DNA from 2 places in the Micromonospora sp. WMMD975 genome. Region 2 is predicted to be linked to the other one. Evidence: predicted binding sites of a transcription regulator. Region 2 holds the regulator's gene; the other holds the start of a gene.

Region 1 (7,644 bases), 570 kb from region 2:
GAGGTCTCGGATCCCGTCCGGGCGTGGGGCGGGGAGCGCCGCCCGGCGCGGGAGTGTTTCCCCGGGCCGGGCGGCGCCGCCTGATGCGGGGTGGGTCAGCTCACGCCGGCGTCGGTGCAGAGCTTGGCGAAAGCACCGGTGCAGAGCTCGTCCTTGGTGACGTAGCCGTCTGCCACGACGTCCTTGACGTTCTCCTTGTAGATGGCCTTCGGCTCGAGCAGCACGGACGGGACGTCCCGGTTGCCCTCCGGGTCCTTGACGGTCTGGCCGGTGTCCTTCTTCTCGCCCTTGGCGAGCGCGATGGCCAGCTCGGAGGCGGCGTCCGCCTCCTTCTTGACCGCCTTGTAGACGGTCATGCACTGGTCACCGGCGAGGATGTTCTGCAGACCCTCCTTGGTGGCGTCCTGGCCGGTCACCGGGACCTTGCCGTTGAGCTTGTTCTTCTTCAGCACCGAGATGGCCGCGTTGCCGAGGCCGTCGTTGGCGGCGAGCACGCCGTCGATCTTGCCGCGGGCCTTGGTCATCTGCTGCTCGAAGATGGTCGCGGCCTGCGCGTTGTCCCAGGCCGGCACCGAGTCGTCGGCGACCTTGGTGTATTCGTTCGCGTCGAACTTCGGCTTGAGCACCGAGTCGTACCCGTTCTTGAACAGGGTGGCGTTGTTGTCGGTCGGCGAACCGTTGAGGTAGGAGATCGCCGGGTTCTTGGCGCCCTTGTCGGTCAGGCACTTGACCAGGCCCTCGCCCTGGAGCTTGCCGACGGCCTCGTTGTCGAAGCTGACGTAGTACTGGGCGGAGCCGCCCAGGGTCAGCCGGTCGTAGTCGATGGTGGCCACGCCCTGCGACTTGGCCTTGTCGAGCACGGCCTTACCGGTGCCGGAGTCCAGGTTGACGATCATCAGCACGTTGACGCCGTTGGTGATCATCTGGTCGGCGATGGTCTGGAACGCGGTCTTGTCGTTCTGCGCGTTCTGGATGTCGGACTCGACCCCGGCGGCGTCGAACGCCTCCTTGAGGTACTTGCGGTCCGCGCCCTCCCAGCGGGCGGAGGACTTGCTGTCCGGCAGGATCACGCCGATCTTCGGCTTCTTGTCGTTCGAACCGCCGGCCTGGTCGGAACCGCCGTCGTCGCCGCAGGCGGCCATGCTGCCGGTCGCGAGGAGGCCGACGGCCGCGAAGGTGAGGAAGCCCTTGCGCATGTGCACGGGTCCTTTCGGGGGTGGGGAGTTGCATTCGGTTGTTTTGTTGTGTCCGGCAACGTATTCCGCGCTTCCCGCCCTCCGCAAGAGTGCCGAGGTCAGAAGTTTGTTGGCGGCGGTAACAATTCAGCAACGCGGTTGTCACCCGGCCGACACCGGGGAAAGAACCGCCCGCTCAGCGCCCGGCGACGGGGGCGGTCACGGCCCCGGTCAGCGCGACCAGGTCGGCCGGGGCGAGCTGCACCTGCAGACCCCGGCGGCCGGCCGAGACGTACACCGTCGGGTGCGCCAGCGCGGAGGCGTCGACCACTGTCGGCAGCGCCCGGCGTTGCCCGAGCGGACTGATCCCGCCCCGCACGTACCCGGTCGCCCGCTCGGCCGCGATCCGGTCGGCCAGCGTGGCCCGCTTGCCGCCGACGGCGGCGGCCAGCGCCTTCAGGTCCAGCTCGCCGGTCACCGGCACCACCGCCACGGTCAGCCCGCCGTCGACGTCCGTGACAAGCGTCTTGAACACCCGCTCCGGCGGCACCCCGAGCGCGGCGGCGACAAGCGCGCCGTAGTTCGGCGCGTCCGGCGAGACGTCGTACGGATGCGTGCTGTGCACGATCTTGCGCTTGGTCAGCAGCGCGGTCGCCGGAGTGCCCTGTCCCGCCATGACCGCCAAGCTAACCCGGCCACCGCTCCCGGGCGAGTCGAAACCCGACCGTGCTCAACGTAGGCCGGCGCCGGTGCCGTCGGGGCGATGGCGACGCGCCCGGCCGGTGACGCCGCTCAGCCGGCGGCCGGCACCGGCCGGCAGATCAGCGTGGTGGGCGCGCCGGCCACCCGGGTCAGCACCAGGCTGGCCGCCGCGTCGCCGGCCAGGCGCAGGTCGCGGCGCAGCCTCTCCGGCTCCAGCGCCGACCCGCGTTTGCGGATCTCCACCCGGCCGACCCGGCGCTCCCGCAGCAGGGCGCGCAGCCGCTTCAGCGAGAACGGCAGCACGTCGGTGATCTCCAGGCAGCGGGCGAACGGGGTGGGCCGCGCCGCGTCCGCGTAGAGGTAGGCGATCGACGGGTCGGCGAGGGTGGCGTCGAGGTCGGCGGCCAGCTCCGCGACCAGGTGCGCGCGGACCACGGCCGGGTCCGGGTCGTACAGGAACCGCCGCACGGGCCCCACCGTCGCCTCCTCTCCACCGGTGCCGGTGAGGTGATAAGAAGGGGCCCCTCCTCTACCGGAGGCGTTAAGTGGGGGCCCTTCCTTCTCGTGCAGCAGGGTGGCGCGGCGGGGGACCTCGGCCAGCGCGCCGCACCAGAGGGCCGCCTCGACGAGGTCGCCGTCCACGCTTACCCACTCCGCCTCGGCGCCGGCCGGGATCAGCGCGTGGTCCAGGCCGGGGGCCACCTTCACCACGGTGTGCGGCACCCGCGCGGCCAGCCCGGTGACGAAGTCCCAGGGCGGCGAGTAGGCGTTCGGGTCGAAGATCCGCCGGCCGGTGCCGGCCCGCCGCCGGGCCGGGTCGCAGAAGACCGCCTCCACCCCGGTCACGTCGAACGCCGTGGCGTCGCCGCACTCCACCGTGAACAGCTCCGCCAGCCCGGCGGCCTCGGCGTTCGCGGCGGCCATCGCGGCGGTCACCGGGTCGGCCTCCACCCCGTACACCCGGATGCCGGCGCGGGCGGCGGCGAGCGCGTCCGCGCCCAGGCCGCAACCCAGATCGGCCAGCGTGGTCACCCCCACGGCGCGCAGCCGGGCGGCCCGCCGGTCGGCGACCACCCGCCGGGTGGCCTGTTCCAGCCCGGCCCGGGTGAGGAACATCCGGGCCGCCGCCGACCCGAACTTGCCGACGGCGCGGCGACGCAGCTCCGCCTGGGTCAGCGCCGCCGCCGCGAGCCCGGCCGGCACCCCGGCCGACCGGAGCGCACCCGCCGCCGTCAGCGGGTCGCCGCCGGCCACCCGCGCCGCCGCGTCGAGCGCGGCCGACCCCTCGGGGGTACGCAGGGCGGCGAGCTGGTCGAGATCCACCCGCCCATTGTCCCGACCCGCCTCGCGGAGCGACACGGCGGACGACGCGCTGGCACTCTCCTTGACGGAGTGCTAGCCGAGGAATAACCTGCGATTAGCACTCTCACCCTGAGGGTGCCAACGCCCGGGCCCTGGTGTCCGGGGGTTGAACGCCAGGCGGACCGGCACCCGCGACGACGGCCCCGCCCGGTGGCATGTGGCAGATTGACGCTGGTCGGCGTGCCGACCGGTAACGACACCAAGTACCCCAGGAGGGTATGCCCGTGACTACCGCGACCAAGGTTGCGATCAAGCCGCTCGAGGACCGCATCGTGGTGCAGGCGAACGAGGCCGAGACCACCACCGCCTCGGGCATCGTGATCCCCGACACCGCCAAGGAGAAGCCGCAGGAGGGCACCGTCCTCGCTGTCGGCCCGGGCCGGATCGACGACAAGGGCAACCGCGTGCCGGTCGACGTGAAGGTCGGCGACACCGTTCTCTACTCGAAGTACGGCGGCACCGAGGTCAAGTACGCCGGCGAGGAGTACCTGGTGCTCTCCGCCCGCGACGTCCTCGCGGTCATCGAGAAGTAAGCAACCGATCAGTGTCGTTGCCCCGGTCCGGCTCGCCGGGCCGGGGCAACGATGCTTCGAAGGGATACTGATGGCAAAGATCCTGAGCTTCTCGGATGACGCCCGGCACCTGCTCGAGCACGGTGTCAACGCCCTCGCGGACGCGGTCAAGGTCACCCTCGGCCCCCGCGGGCGCAACGTCGTCCTGGACAAGAAGTTCGGTGTGCCCACGATCACCAACGACGGTGTGACCATCGCCAAGGAGATCGAGCTCACCAACCCGTACGAGAACCTCGGCGCGCAGCTGGTCAAGGAGGTGGCGACGAAGACGAACGACGTCGCCGGCGACGGGACCACCACCGCGACCGTGCTGGCCCAGGCCATGGTGCGCGAGGGCCTGCGCAACGTGGCCGCCGGCACCAACCCGACCGCCCTGAAGCGGGGCATCGACGCGGCGGCCACGAAGGTCTCCGAGGCGTTGCTCGGCAGGGCCGTCGAGGTCGCCAGCAAGGAGTCGATCGCGCACGTGGCGACCGTCTCCGCGCAGGACGCCACCATCGGCGAGCTGATCGCCGAGGCGATGGAGCGGGTCGGCCGCGACGGTGTGATCACCGTCGAGGAGGGTTCCGCGCTCACCACCGAGCTGGAGGTGACCGAGGGGCTCCAGTTCGACAAGGGCTTCATCTCGCCGAACTTCGTCACCGACGCGGAGGGTCAGGAGTCGGTCCTGGAGGACCCGTACATCCTGATCACGACGCAGAAGATCTCGGCGATCGAGGAGCTGCTGCCGCTGCTGGAGAAGGTCCTCCAGAACAGCAAGCCGCTGCTCATCATCGCCGAGGACGTCGAGGGCCAGGCGCTGTCCACGCTCGTGGTCAACGCCATCCGCAAGACCGTCAAGGTCTGCGCGGTGAAGGCCCCCGGCTTCGGCGACCGGCGCAAGGCGATGCTCCAGGACATGGCGATCCTGACCGGCGCCGAGCTGGTCGCCCCGGAGCTGGGCTACAAGCTCGACCAGGTCGGCCTGGAGGTGCTCGGCACCGCCCGCCGCGTCGTGGTCGACAAGGAGAACACCACCGTCGTCGACGGTGGCGGCCAGTCCGCCGAGGTCGCCGACCGGGTCGCCCAGATCCGCAAGGAGATCGAGGCCTCGGACTCCGAGTGGGACCGGGAGAAGCTGGCCGAGCGGCTGGCGAAGCTCTCCGGCGGCATCGCGGTGATCAAGGTCGGCGCGGCCACCGAGGTCGAGATGAAGGAGCGCAAGCACCGCATCGAGGACGCCATCGCCGCGACCAAGGCCGCGGTGGAGGAGGGTACGGTCCCGGGTGGCGGTGCCGCCCTGGCCCAGATCCTGCCGGTGCTCGACGACGACCTGGGCTTCACCGGTGACGAGAAGGTCGGCGTCTCGATCGTGCGCAAGGCGCTCGTCGAGCCGCTGCGCTGGATCGCCCAGAACGCCGGCCACGACGGCTACGTGGTGGTGCAGAAGGTCGCCGGCCAGGAGTGGGGCACCGGCCTCGACGCCGCCGTCGGCGAATACGTCGACCTGGCCAAGGCCGGCATCCTCGACCCGGTGAAGGTGACCCGCAACGCGGTCACCAACGCCGCCTCGATCGCCGGCCTGCTGCTCACCACGGAGAGCCTCATCGTGGAGAAGCCGGCCGAGCCGGAGCCGGCCGCCGCCGGTGGGCACGGCCACTCGCACGGCCACGGCCACCAGCACGGCCCGGGCTTCTGACCCGAGGAACACAGCCCGACCTCAGGGCACACCGCCGAGCCGGCGGTGTGCCCTGAGGCGTATTCGCTTACGGAACGCTGACGGAATTGGCAGCGGACCCGACCTGTCGACCAGACTGGGCCGCGTGAGCACGATCTCCCGCCGTTCCGCGGCCCTGGCCGGTGTCGTCGCCGCCGTGGTGGCACTCGGTGTCGCCGAGCCGGTGGCCGTCCTGACCGGTCCCCGGTCCGCCCCGCTGATCGCCGTCGGCGGTCTCGTGGTCGACCTGGTGCCCGAGCCGCTCAAGCAGTTCGCCATCGACCTCTTCGGCACGTACGACAAGATCGCGCTGCTGGTCGGGACCGCGCTGCTGCTCGCCGGCTTCGCGGCGCTGCTCGGCCTGGCGGCGGCCCGGCGGCTGGCGGTCGGCCTGGCCGGCATCGGCGCGTTCGCCGTGCTCGGGGTGGCCGCCGCGCTGACCCGGGCCGGCGCGAACGCGTTCGACGCGCTGCCCTCGCTCGTCGGCGCCGCCCTCGGCGGGCTCACGCTCTGGGCGTTCGTGGCCGGCCCGCTGCGGCCGGACCGCGACCCGGCCGCCCCGGCGACGTTCTCCGGCGGCGCCACCGGACCCGCGTCGGCGTCCCGGCCCGGCCCCACGTCGCTTCCGGCGGTCCCGGAACGGACGCCGTCGCCCGGACCCACGCCGCCTCCGGCGGTCCCCGGACCCGCGTCGCGGCACCGGCCGCCGCCGCCTCCGGCGGTGGCCGCGCTCGCACGCGAGGAGGAGACGCCGGGTGGCTGGGAGCCGCTGGAGGGTCGGGACGCGGAGTCGCGGCGCCGGTTCCTGCGCGGCGCCGGCCTGGTCAGCGGCGCGGCCGTGGTGGCCGGGCTCGGCGGTCACTGGCTGGCCGGCCGGCGGGGGGTCTCGGCGGCGCGGGAGGCGGTGACGCTCCCCGCCCCGGCGACACCGGCCCCACCGGTGCCGGCCGGCGCGGACCTGTCCCTGCCCCGGCTCGCCCCCTACGTCACGCCCAACCGGGAGTTCTACCGGATCGACACCGCGCTCGTGGTGCCGCAGGTGGACCCGGTCACCTGGCGGCTGCGCATCCACGGCCGGGTCCGCAACCCGATCGAGCTGAGCTTCGACGACCTGCTCGCCCGGCCGATGGTCGAGCGCTACGTGACGCTTGCCTGCGTCTCCAACGAGGTGGGTGGCGACCTCATCGGCAACGCCCGCTGGCTCGGCGTACCGCTCAAGGAACTGCTGGACGAGGCCGACCCGGAGGACGGCGCGGACCAGGTGGTCGGGCGCGCGGTCGACGGCTGGACCTGCGGCACCCCCACGTCGGTGCTGCGCGACGGGCGGGACGCGCTGCTCGCGGTGGGGATGAACGGCGAGCCACTGCCGATCGAACACGGCTTCCCGGTGCGGATGGTGGTGCCCGGCCTCTACGGGTACGTCTCCGCGTGCAAGTGGGTGACGGAACTGGAGCTGACCAGCTTCGCCGACTTCGACGCGTACTGGGTGCCGCGTGGCTGGTCCGCGCAGGGCCCGGTGAAGACGCAGTCCCGGATCGACACGCCGCGAGCGCGCAGCCGACCCGCCGCCGGCCCGGTGACGGTCGCGGGCGTGGCGTGGGCGCAGCACCGGGGCATCCGCCGGGTGGAGGTACGGGTCGACGACGGCCCCTGGCGCGAGGCGACGCTGGCCCCGGCGGTGTCGTCGGACACCTGGGTCCAGTGGTCGTGGCGCTGGGACGCGACGCCGGGCGAGCACACCCTCGCGGTACGGGCCACCGACGCGGCCGGCGAGACGCAGCCGGAGCGCCGCAGCCCGGTGGCCCCGGACGGCGCGACCGGCTGGCACACCGTCAAGGTGACCGTGCCCTGACCCGTCCCGGTCGCCGCCGCCGGCCCGTGGGCCGGCCAGCCGGGCGTCACGGCGTCCCGCCCAGCCAACTGGCCGGCCCGGACGTCACCGCGCGGGCTGGCCCGGCCGTCGTTCGCAACTGCCTGGCAAGTTGATGGCGTCAATGGTTCGGCTTCGGCTGGCCGGCGGCGTCGTGCTGCGGAACACCTCCGGGTCCGCTGCCTGAGTCACCTGCGTCATCAAGTTTGTAGGCGCCGGACGGGTACTCCCTGGCGCGGGGCAGGCCGGGTCTCGGGCTACCGGGTC
Region 2 (7,644 bases):
TGCACCTAGGGTGGTCGCCATGACGGGCAGGGTGGTGGCGGTGAACCTCGGCGAGATCACCGAGGCGGCGTGGGCCGGCGACGCGAGCGGTCGCAGCGGCATCGACAAGCGGCCTGCCGGTGGCCGGGTGGAGATCCGGCCCGGCGGGGTGACAGGCGACTTCATCGGCGAGCGGGCCCACCACGGCGGCCCCGACCAGGCGGTCTACGCGTACGCCGAGGAGGACGCCGACTGGTGGGCCGGCGAGCTCGGTCGGCAGCTGCGGCCCGGCGTCTTCGGCGAGAACCTCACCACCTCGGCGGTCGACGTGACCGGCGCGGTGGTCGGCGAGCGCTGGGCAGTCGGCTCCGCGCTGCTCCAGGTGACCAAGCCGCGCACCCCGTGCCGCACCTTCGCCGGCTTCTGGGGCGTACCCGATCTGATCAAGCGCTTCACCGCGCGCGGCGCGCCGGGGGCCTACCTGCGGGTGCTGCGTCCCGGCGACGTCGGCACCGGCGACCCGGTCGAGGTGGTCGACCGGCCGGCCCACGGGGTGACCGTCGGCGAGGTGTTCCGGGCCGTCACGCTGGAGCCGGCGCTGCTGCCCCGGCTGCTCGACGTGCCGGAGCTGCCCGGGTCGCTGCGGGAGAAGGCCCGCCGCCGCCTCGGCTGACGGGTTGCGGTCTCGGCTGGCGGCCCGGTCAGGGCGCGGCGAAGACCTCGGCCAACACCTGCGTCGCCGGGTCGCCCTTCACCCGGGTCCAGGTGCCCTGCTCGGCCGTCCACTCCAGGTTGGCGAAGCGGACCCGTTTCACGCCCCGGTCGTCGGCGTGCGAGACCAGCCAGTGCGCGTACCGCCAGCCGTTGCGATTGTCGCTGGCCGGCACCGTGAGCCCGGTCAGGTCGGACCCGGCGGTCAACCCGGGCAGCCCCCAGTCGAGGGCCAGGCCCTCCAGCACCGCGCTGGCCGCGGCCGGTCCGCGCATCGTCGGCGTCGGCCCGACCGTGCAGGCCACCGCGCCGGTCGCCGGGCCGAGCAACGCGCGGGTGAGGACCTCAGACTCGTCCGCCCACTTCTGGTACGCCTCGGGGTAGGCCGACCGCTGCACCCGCTGGGCGGCCTCGGTGATCCGCATCCGTTCCCAGCCCTTGATCTTCTTCAGCGCGGCATAGAACTTCTTCGCCGCGTAGCGCGGGTCCTGGATCTCCTCCGGCGTGCCCCAGCCCTGGCTCGGGCGCTGCTGGAACAGGCCGAGCGAGTCCCGGTCGCCGTGCGCGATGTTGCGCAGGTGTGACTCCTGGTAGGCGGTGGCGAGCGCCACCACGACCGCCCGCTCGGGCATCCGACGCTGCACGCCGATGGCGGCGATGGTGGCCGCGTTGGCCATCTGGTCCGCGCCGAGCACCACCTCGCCGTCGGCCTGCACGGTGCAGGTCCGGCTGGCCGTCGGCAGTCGCAGGTGATGACCGAACTGCTTGGTCACGAACCAGACCGCGAGCAGGGCCAGCACGCACACGGCCACCCCGGCTGCCATGATCGGCACTCGCGTCCGCACCCGCACCCCCTGCCCTTCCGGCCCCGCCCAGCGTACGTCGAGATCGCCGCCGGCCCGGCGTGGCTGTTAAGCGGGGGCCCCGCCTATACCGGAGACGTTAAGCGGGGGCCCCTCCTTACACCACCCAGGCGGCGGGGCGCTTCTCGCGGAGTGCCTGCACGCCCTCGCGGCCCTCGCGGGAGAGGAAATAGCCGGTGGAGAGCGCCGACAACTCGGCGATCTCCACCCGCAGGTCGGTGGCGGAAGGGCGGCGCAGCAGCTCCTTCGCGCCGGCCAGCGCCCCCGGCGCGCCCCGCACCAGCGACGCGCGGTAGCGCTCGACGGCGGCGTCCAGCCCGTCCGCCGGCACCGCGGCGGTGACCAGGCCGATCTCGGCGGCCCGCCGGCCGTCGAACGTGTCGCCGGTCAGGTAGAGCTCGGCGGCGGCCCGGGGGCTCAGCCGGGGCAGCACGGTCGCCGAGATGACCGCCGGGATCACCCCGATCCGCACCTCGGTGAACGCGAACGTGGCCTCCTCGGCGCAGACCGCCAGGTCGGCGGCGGCGATCAGGCCCAGCCCACCGGCCCGCGCCGCCCCGGCCACCTTCGCCAGCACCGGCTTCGGGCACTCCCGCACGGCGACCAGCACGTCGCCGAGCATCCCGGCCGGCACGGTCCCGCTGGCGTACGCCGCGGCGGTCTCCTTCAGGTCGGCGCCGGAGCAGAAGACCGGACCGGTGTGGTCGAGCACGACCGCCCGGACCGCGTCGTCGGCGACCGCCGCGGCCAGCCCGGCCAGCAGCTCGGTCATCAGCGGGGTGGAGAGCGCGTTGCGGTTGTGCGGGCTGTCCAGGGTGAGCGTGGTCACGCCACGGGCCGTGGCGACCCGCACGAGAGCGTCCGGAGAGGTCATGCCGGGCACACTAGTGGCCATGCCCGGCGTCCTTCCAGAAGGCGAACCCGTCCCGCGCGACGGGTCGCTGCCCGCCGCCGCCCGCCGCGCCGTCGGCGCCCGCGGTTTCGGCGTGTACGTGCACGTCCCGTTCTGCGCCAGCCGGTGCGGTTACTGCGACTTCAACACGTACACCGCCGCCGAGCTGGGCGGCGGGGCGAGCCGGGAGACGTACGCCGACAGCGTGCTGGCCGAGCTGGCGCTCGCCGGCCGGGTGCTTGGTGACGCCCCGCCGCCGCGGGTGGACACCGTCTTCGTCGGCGGCGGCACCCCCACCCTGCTGCCCGCCGACGACCTGGCCCGGATCCTCGACGGCATCGACCGCACCTGGGGGCTGGCCGCCGACGCCGAGGTGACCACCGAGGCCAACCCCGAGTCGGTCACCCCGGAGTCGCTGAAGACGCTGCGGGCGGCCGGCTACACCCGGATCTCGCTCGGCATGCAGTCCGCCGCGCCGGGCGTGCTGGCGGTGCTCGACCGGCGGCACAGCGCGGGCCGGGCCACCGCCGCCGCGGCGGAGGCGCGCGACGCCGGGTTCGACCACGTGAACCTGGACCTGATCTACGGCACGCCGGGGGAGACGGCGGACGACTTCGCCGCCTCGCTGGCCCGGGTGGTGGAGGCGGGGGTGGACCACGTCAGCGCGTACGCCCTGATCGTGGAGGACGGCACCCGGCTGGCCGCGCGGATGCGTCGCGGCGAGCTGCCGTACCCCTCCGACGACGTGGCGGCGGACCGTTACCTGGCGGCGGAGACGGCGCTGCGTGCGGCCGGCTTCTCCTGGTACGAGGTGTCCAACTGGGCCCGCTCGGCGGCCGGGGCGTGCCGGCACAACCTGCTCTACTGGACCGGCGCCGACTGGTGGGGCCTGGGCCCGGGGGCGCACAGCCACGTCGGCGGGGTGCGCTGGTGGAACGTCAAGCACCCGAGCGCGTACGCGGCGCGGCTTGCCGACGGCGTGTCGCCGGCGCTGGCCCGGGAGCGGCTCACCGCCGAGGAGCAGCACATGGAGGACGTGATGCTGCGGCTGCGGCTCGCCTCGGGGCTGCCGCTCGACGTGCTGGACGAGACCGGTCGGGCGGGCGCGGAGCGGGCCCGGGCCGGCGGGTTGCTCGACGCCGGGGCGTACGCCGAGGGCCGGGCCGTGCTCACCCTGCGGGGCCGGCTGCTCGCCGACGCGGTCGTCCGCGACCTGCTGCCCTGACCGGAGCCGGCCGGTCCCGCCGCGCGGGACCGGCCGGAGCGGGTCACTTGATCAGGCTGGCCGACATCGGATAGCGGTAGAGCTGGCCCTCGTTGGCCTTCACCCCGGCCAGGATGCCGAAGATGATGCCGACGATCATGGCGCCGAAGCCGATCACCAGGCCGATCAGGATGCAGGTGAGGATCCAGCCGACGAGCGCGATGACCGACCAGATGAGCTGGAAGTTGAGCGCGGCGACCGCGTGCGCCCGGACGGTCGGGGACTGGTTGCCCCGTGCCAGCAGGGCCACCAGCGGCGCGACCCAGCCCAGTACGCCGCCGCCGATCAGCATCCCGGCCGCGCCACCGAAGTGCGCCACCAGGGCCCAGGTCTTGTCGTCGTTGTTGGCGTAGCCGGCCGGCGGCCCGTACGCGCCGCCGCCGGGGTAACCGGCGCCGGGCGGGCCGTAACCGGGCGCGCCGCCACCCGGCGGGGGATAGCCACCCGGCGGCGGGTAACCCCCGGGCGGCGGATAGCCACCCGGCGGGGGATAGCCGCCGGCCGGAGGTTGGCCGCCCGGGGGCGGATAGTCACCGGGCGGGGGATAGCCGCCCCCGCCCGGTGCCCCGGACAGTGGTGCGGTGGGGGGATCGTCGGCCGGCGACGAGCCGTAGGGCGCCGACGGCGGGGTCGGGTCGGGCTGGGGGCCGGGGTCCCCCGCTCCGGGCGGGCGAGGAGGTTCAGTCATGCACGTCACGGTAGGTCCCACGGGCAAGCGACACCAGTGCTGCCCGGGCCCGTGGCGGCGGAATGTGCGGCAGGCCGCACCCGAGGTCCGTCGGGCGATCATCGCGTCGGTGGGACTGCCGACGTAGACTGGCACTCGCTACAGTCGAGTGCCAGCCGCCCGGCGGATGCCGCGCGTGGTCCGGCCGAGGTGCGTCAGGAGGTGGGGAGATGGGTCTCGACGACCGCAAGCTCGCCGTGCTGCGCGCCATCGTCGAGGACTACGTCCACACGCAGGAGCCGGTGGGCAGCAAGGCCCTGGTCGAACGGCACCAGCTCGGCGTCTCGCCGGCGACCGTGCGCAACGACATGGCGGTGCTCGAGGAGGAGGGCTACATCCGGCAGCCGCACACGAGCGCCGGCCGGGTGCCCACCGACCGCGGCTACCGCCTCTTCGTCGACCGGCTCTCCCGGGTCAAGCCGCTCAGCCCGGCCGAGCGCCGGGCGATCGAGCGCTTCCTGGTCGGCGCGGTCGACCTCGACGACGTCGTGCACCGCACGGTCCGGCTGCTGGCCCAGCTCACCCGGCAGGTCGCCGTGGTGCAATATCCCAGCCTGGCCCGGTCCAAGGTGCGCCACCTGGAGCTGGTGCCGATCTCCACCACCCGGCTGATGGTCGTCATGATCGCCGACACCGGGCGGGTCGAGCAGCGGCTGGTCGAGCTGCCCGCCCCGATCCCCGCCGAGGACGTCACCGACCTGCGCCGGCTGGTCAACGAGAAGCTCGTCGGCAGCCAACTGGCCGAGACGCCGCCGCTGGTGCAGGCGCTCGTCGAGGAGTCCCCGCCGCAGCTCCGCCCGGCCATGACCACACTCTCCACCGTGCTGCTGGAGACGCTCGTCGAACGGCACGAGGAGCGGATCGCGCTTGCCGGCACCGCCAACCTCACCCGGGGTGGCCTGCTCGACTTCCAGGGCTCGCTGCGCCCCATTCTGGAGGCGCTCGAGGAGGAGGTCGTGCTGCTCAAGCTGATCGGCGAGACCGAACCGAGCACCACCCGGGTGCTCATCGGCGACGAGAACGAGGTCGACAACCTGCGGGCCGCCTCCGTGGTCAGCACCGGCTACGGCCCGGGTGCGACGATCGTCGGTGGGCTCGGCGTGCTCGGGCCGACCCGGATGGACTACCCCGGCAATATCGCCATGGTGAGGGCCGTGGCACGCTACGTGGGCGAACTGCTGGCCCAGAACTGACCAGTCAGGGCCGACGGCCGGCTGCGGCCGACGACCGGCGAACGCGAGACGAACATGAGGACACCGAACGCAGTGGCCAGGGACTACTACGGCATTCTCGGCGTGAGCCGGGACGCCTCCGACGACGACATCAAGCGTGCCTACCGCAAGCTGGCGCGGCAGTACCACCCGGACGTCAATCCGGACCCGGAGGCACAGGAGAAGTTCAAGGACATCAACGCCGCGTACGAGGTCCTCTCGGACGACCGGAAGCGGCAGATCGTCGACCTGGGCGGCGACCCGCTCGCCCCGGGCGGCGGTGGCGCCGGCGGTCCGGGCGGTCCGGGCGGCGCCGGCCCGTTCGTCGGCTTCCAGGACATCATGGACGCGTTCTTCGGCGGCGCGGCGGGCGGCAGCCGGGGTCCCCGGCCGCGCACCCGGCCCGGCGCCGACGCGATCCTGCGGCTGGAACTCGACCTCAACGAGACCGCGTTCGGCGTCGAGGCACCGATCACCGTCGACACCGCGGTCCTCTGCACCACCTGCTCCGGCGCCGGCACCGCCGCCGGCACCCACCTGGCCACCTGCGAGGCGTGCGGCGGTCGCGGCGAGGTGCAGTCCGTGCAGCGGACGTTCCTCGGTCAGGTGGTCTCCGCCCGGCCGTGCACCGTCTGCCAGGGCTACGGCACCACGATCCCGCACCCCTGCCCGACCTGCGCCGGTGACGGCCGGGTGCGGACCCGTCGCTCGCTGACCGTCAAGATCCCCGCCGGGGTCGAGGACGGCATGCGGATCCGGCTGGCCCAGCAGGGCGAGGTCGGCCCGGGCGGCGGCACCGCCGGCGACCTCTACGTCGAGATCCACGAGCGGACCCACGACGTCTACTCCCGCAAGGGCGACGACCTGCACTGCCGGGTGACCGTGCCGATGACGGCCGCCGCGCTCGGCACCCGGCTGACCATCAAGACGCTCGACAGCGAGGAGGTCGTCGACGTCAAGCCGGGCACCCAGCCCGGCAGCACGCTGCGGCTGCGCGCCCGCGGCGTGCCGCACCTGCGCGGCACCGGCCGGGGTGACCTCTACGTCCACCTGGACGTGCGCACCCCGACCAAGCTCGACGCCGACCAGGAGCGGATGCTGCGCGACTTCGCCAAGACCCGCGGCGAGGAGGTCGCCGAGCTGACCAAGCAGGGCGGCTTCTTCTCCCGGATGCGCGACGCCTTCAACGGGCACGCCTGAGGTGTCGGCGCCGCTGTTCCTGGTCGAGGCGCTGCCCACCGGCGACACGGTGACGCTCGACGGCCCGGAGGGCCACCACGCGGCCACCGTGCAGCGGCTGCGCGTCGGCGAGGAGCTGCTGCTCGCCGACGGCCGGGGCGGCACCGCCGCCGCGCTCGTCACCGCCGTCGGCCGCGGCACGCTCGACGCGCGGATCACCTCCCGGGGGTACGCCGACGCGAGCGTCCCCCGGGTGGTCGTGGCGCAAGGGATCGCCAAGGGCGACCGGGGTGAGCTGGCCGTGCAGGCGATGACCGAGGTCGGGGTGGACGAGATCGTGCCCTGGGCGGCGTCCCGTTCGGTGGTCCAGTGGCGCGGTGACCGGGGCGTACGGGCCCGGGAGAAGTGGGCGGCCACCGCCCGGGAGGCCGCCAAGCAGGCCCGCCGCCCGTGGCTGCCGGTGGTGGCCGGCGCCCCGGACGAGTCCACCGCCACGGTGGCCCGGCGCATCGCCGGCGCCGGTGCCGCCTTCGTGCTGCACGAGGAGGCCGACGAGCGGCTGAGCACGGTCGAGCTGCCGGCGACGGGTGAGATCGTGCTCGTGGTCGGCCCCGAGGGCGGCATCGCCCCGGCCGAGCTGACCGCGTTCGCCGAGGCCGGCGCGCGTACCGTCCGCCTCGGCCCGTCGGTGCTGCGCACCTCCACCGCCGGGGTGGCCGCGCTCAGCGTGCTCGCCGCCCGCCTGGGCCGCTGGTAGGTCAGGGGCGCGGGAAGATCGGCACCGGCTGCTCCTCGGGGCCCAGGTCCAGCCCCGCCGG

The links. Region 2 encodes HrcA, which represses chaperone genes, less so after heat shock. Its sites were predicted from a motif close to GGTTNGCACNCTCNNNNNGAGNGTGCNAACC; they were not measured.
Region 1: a site for HrcA is predicted at 3,293-3,323, ahead of groES (co-chaperone GroES). Genes of this name have one in related genera too.

The regions. Positions count from the first base shown of each region.
Region 1 is NZ_CP120739.1:4,865,543-4,873,186, reverse strand. It holds gene O7613_RS21400 (substrate-binding domain-containing protein) at 96-1,196, opposite strand; gene ybaK (Cys-tRNA(Pro) deacylase) at 1,372-1,851, opposite strand; gene O7613_RS21390 (methyltransferase domain-containing protein) at 1,968-3,200, opposite strand; gene groES (co-chaperone GroES) at 3,458-3,772, shown strand; gene groL (chaperonin GroEL) at 3,843-5,489, shown strand; gene O7613_RS21375 (sulfite oxidase) at 5,614-7,359, shown strand.
Region 2 is NZ_CP120739.1:4,294,497-4,302,140, reverse strand. It holds gene O7613_RS18735 (MOSC domain-containing protein) at 20-652, shown strand; gene O7613_RS18730 (hypothetical protein) at 681-1,541, opposite strand; gene O7613_RS18725 (enoyl-CoA hydratase-related protein) at 1,651-2,427, opposite strand; gene hemW (radical SAM family heme chaperone HemW) at 2,447-3,670, shown strand; gene O7613_RS18715 (DUF4870 domain-containing protein) at 3,714-4,397, opposite strand; gene hrcA (heat-inducible transcriptional repressor HrcA) at 4,607-5,629, shown strand; gene dnaJ (molecular chaperone DnaJ) at 5,702-6,847, shown strand; gene O7613_RS18700 (16S rRNA (uracil(1498)-N(3))-methyltransferase) at 6,849-7,583, shown strand; gene ppk2 (polyphosphate kinase 2) at 7,585-7,644, opposite strand, start outside.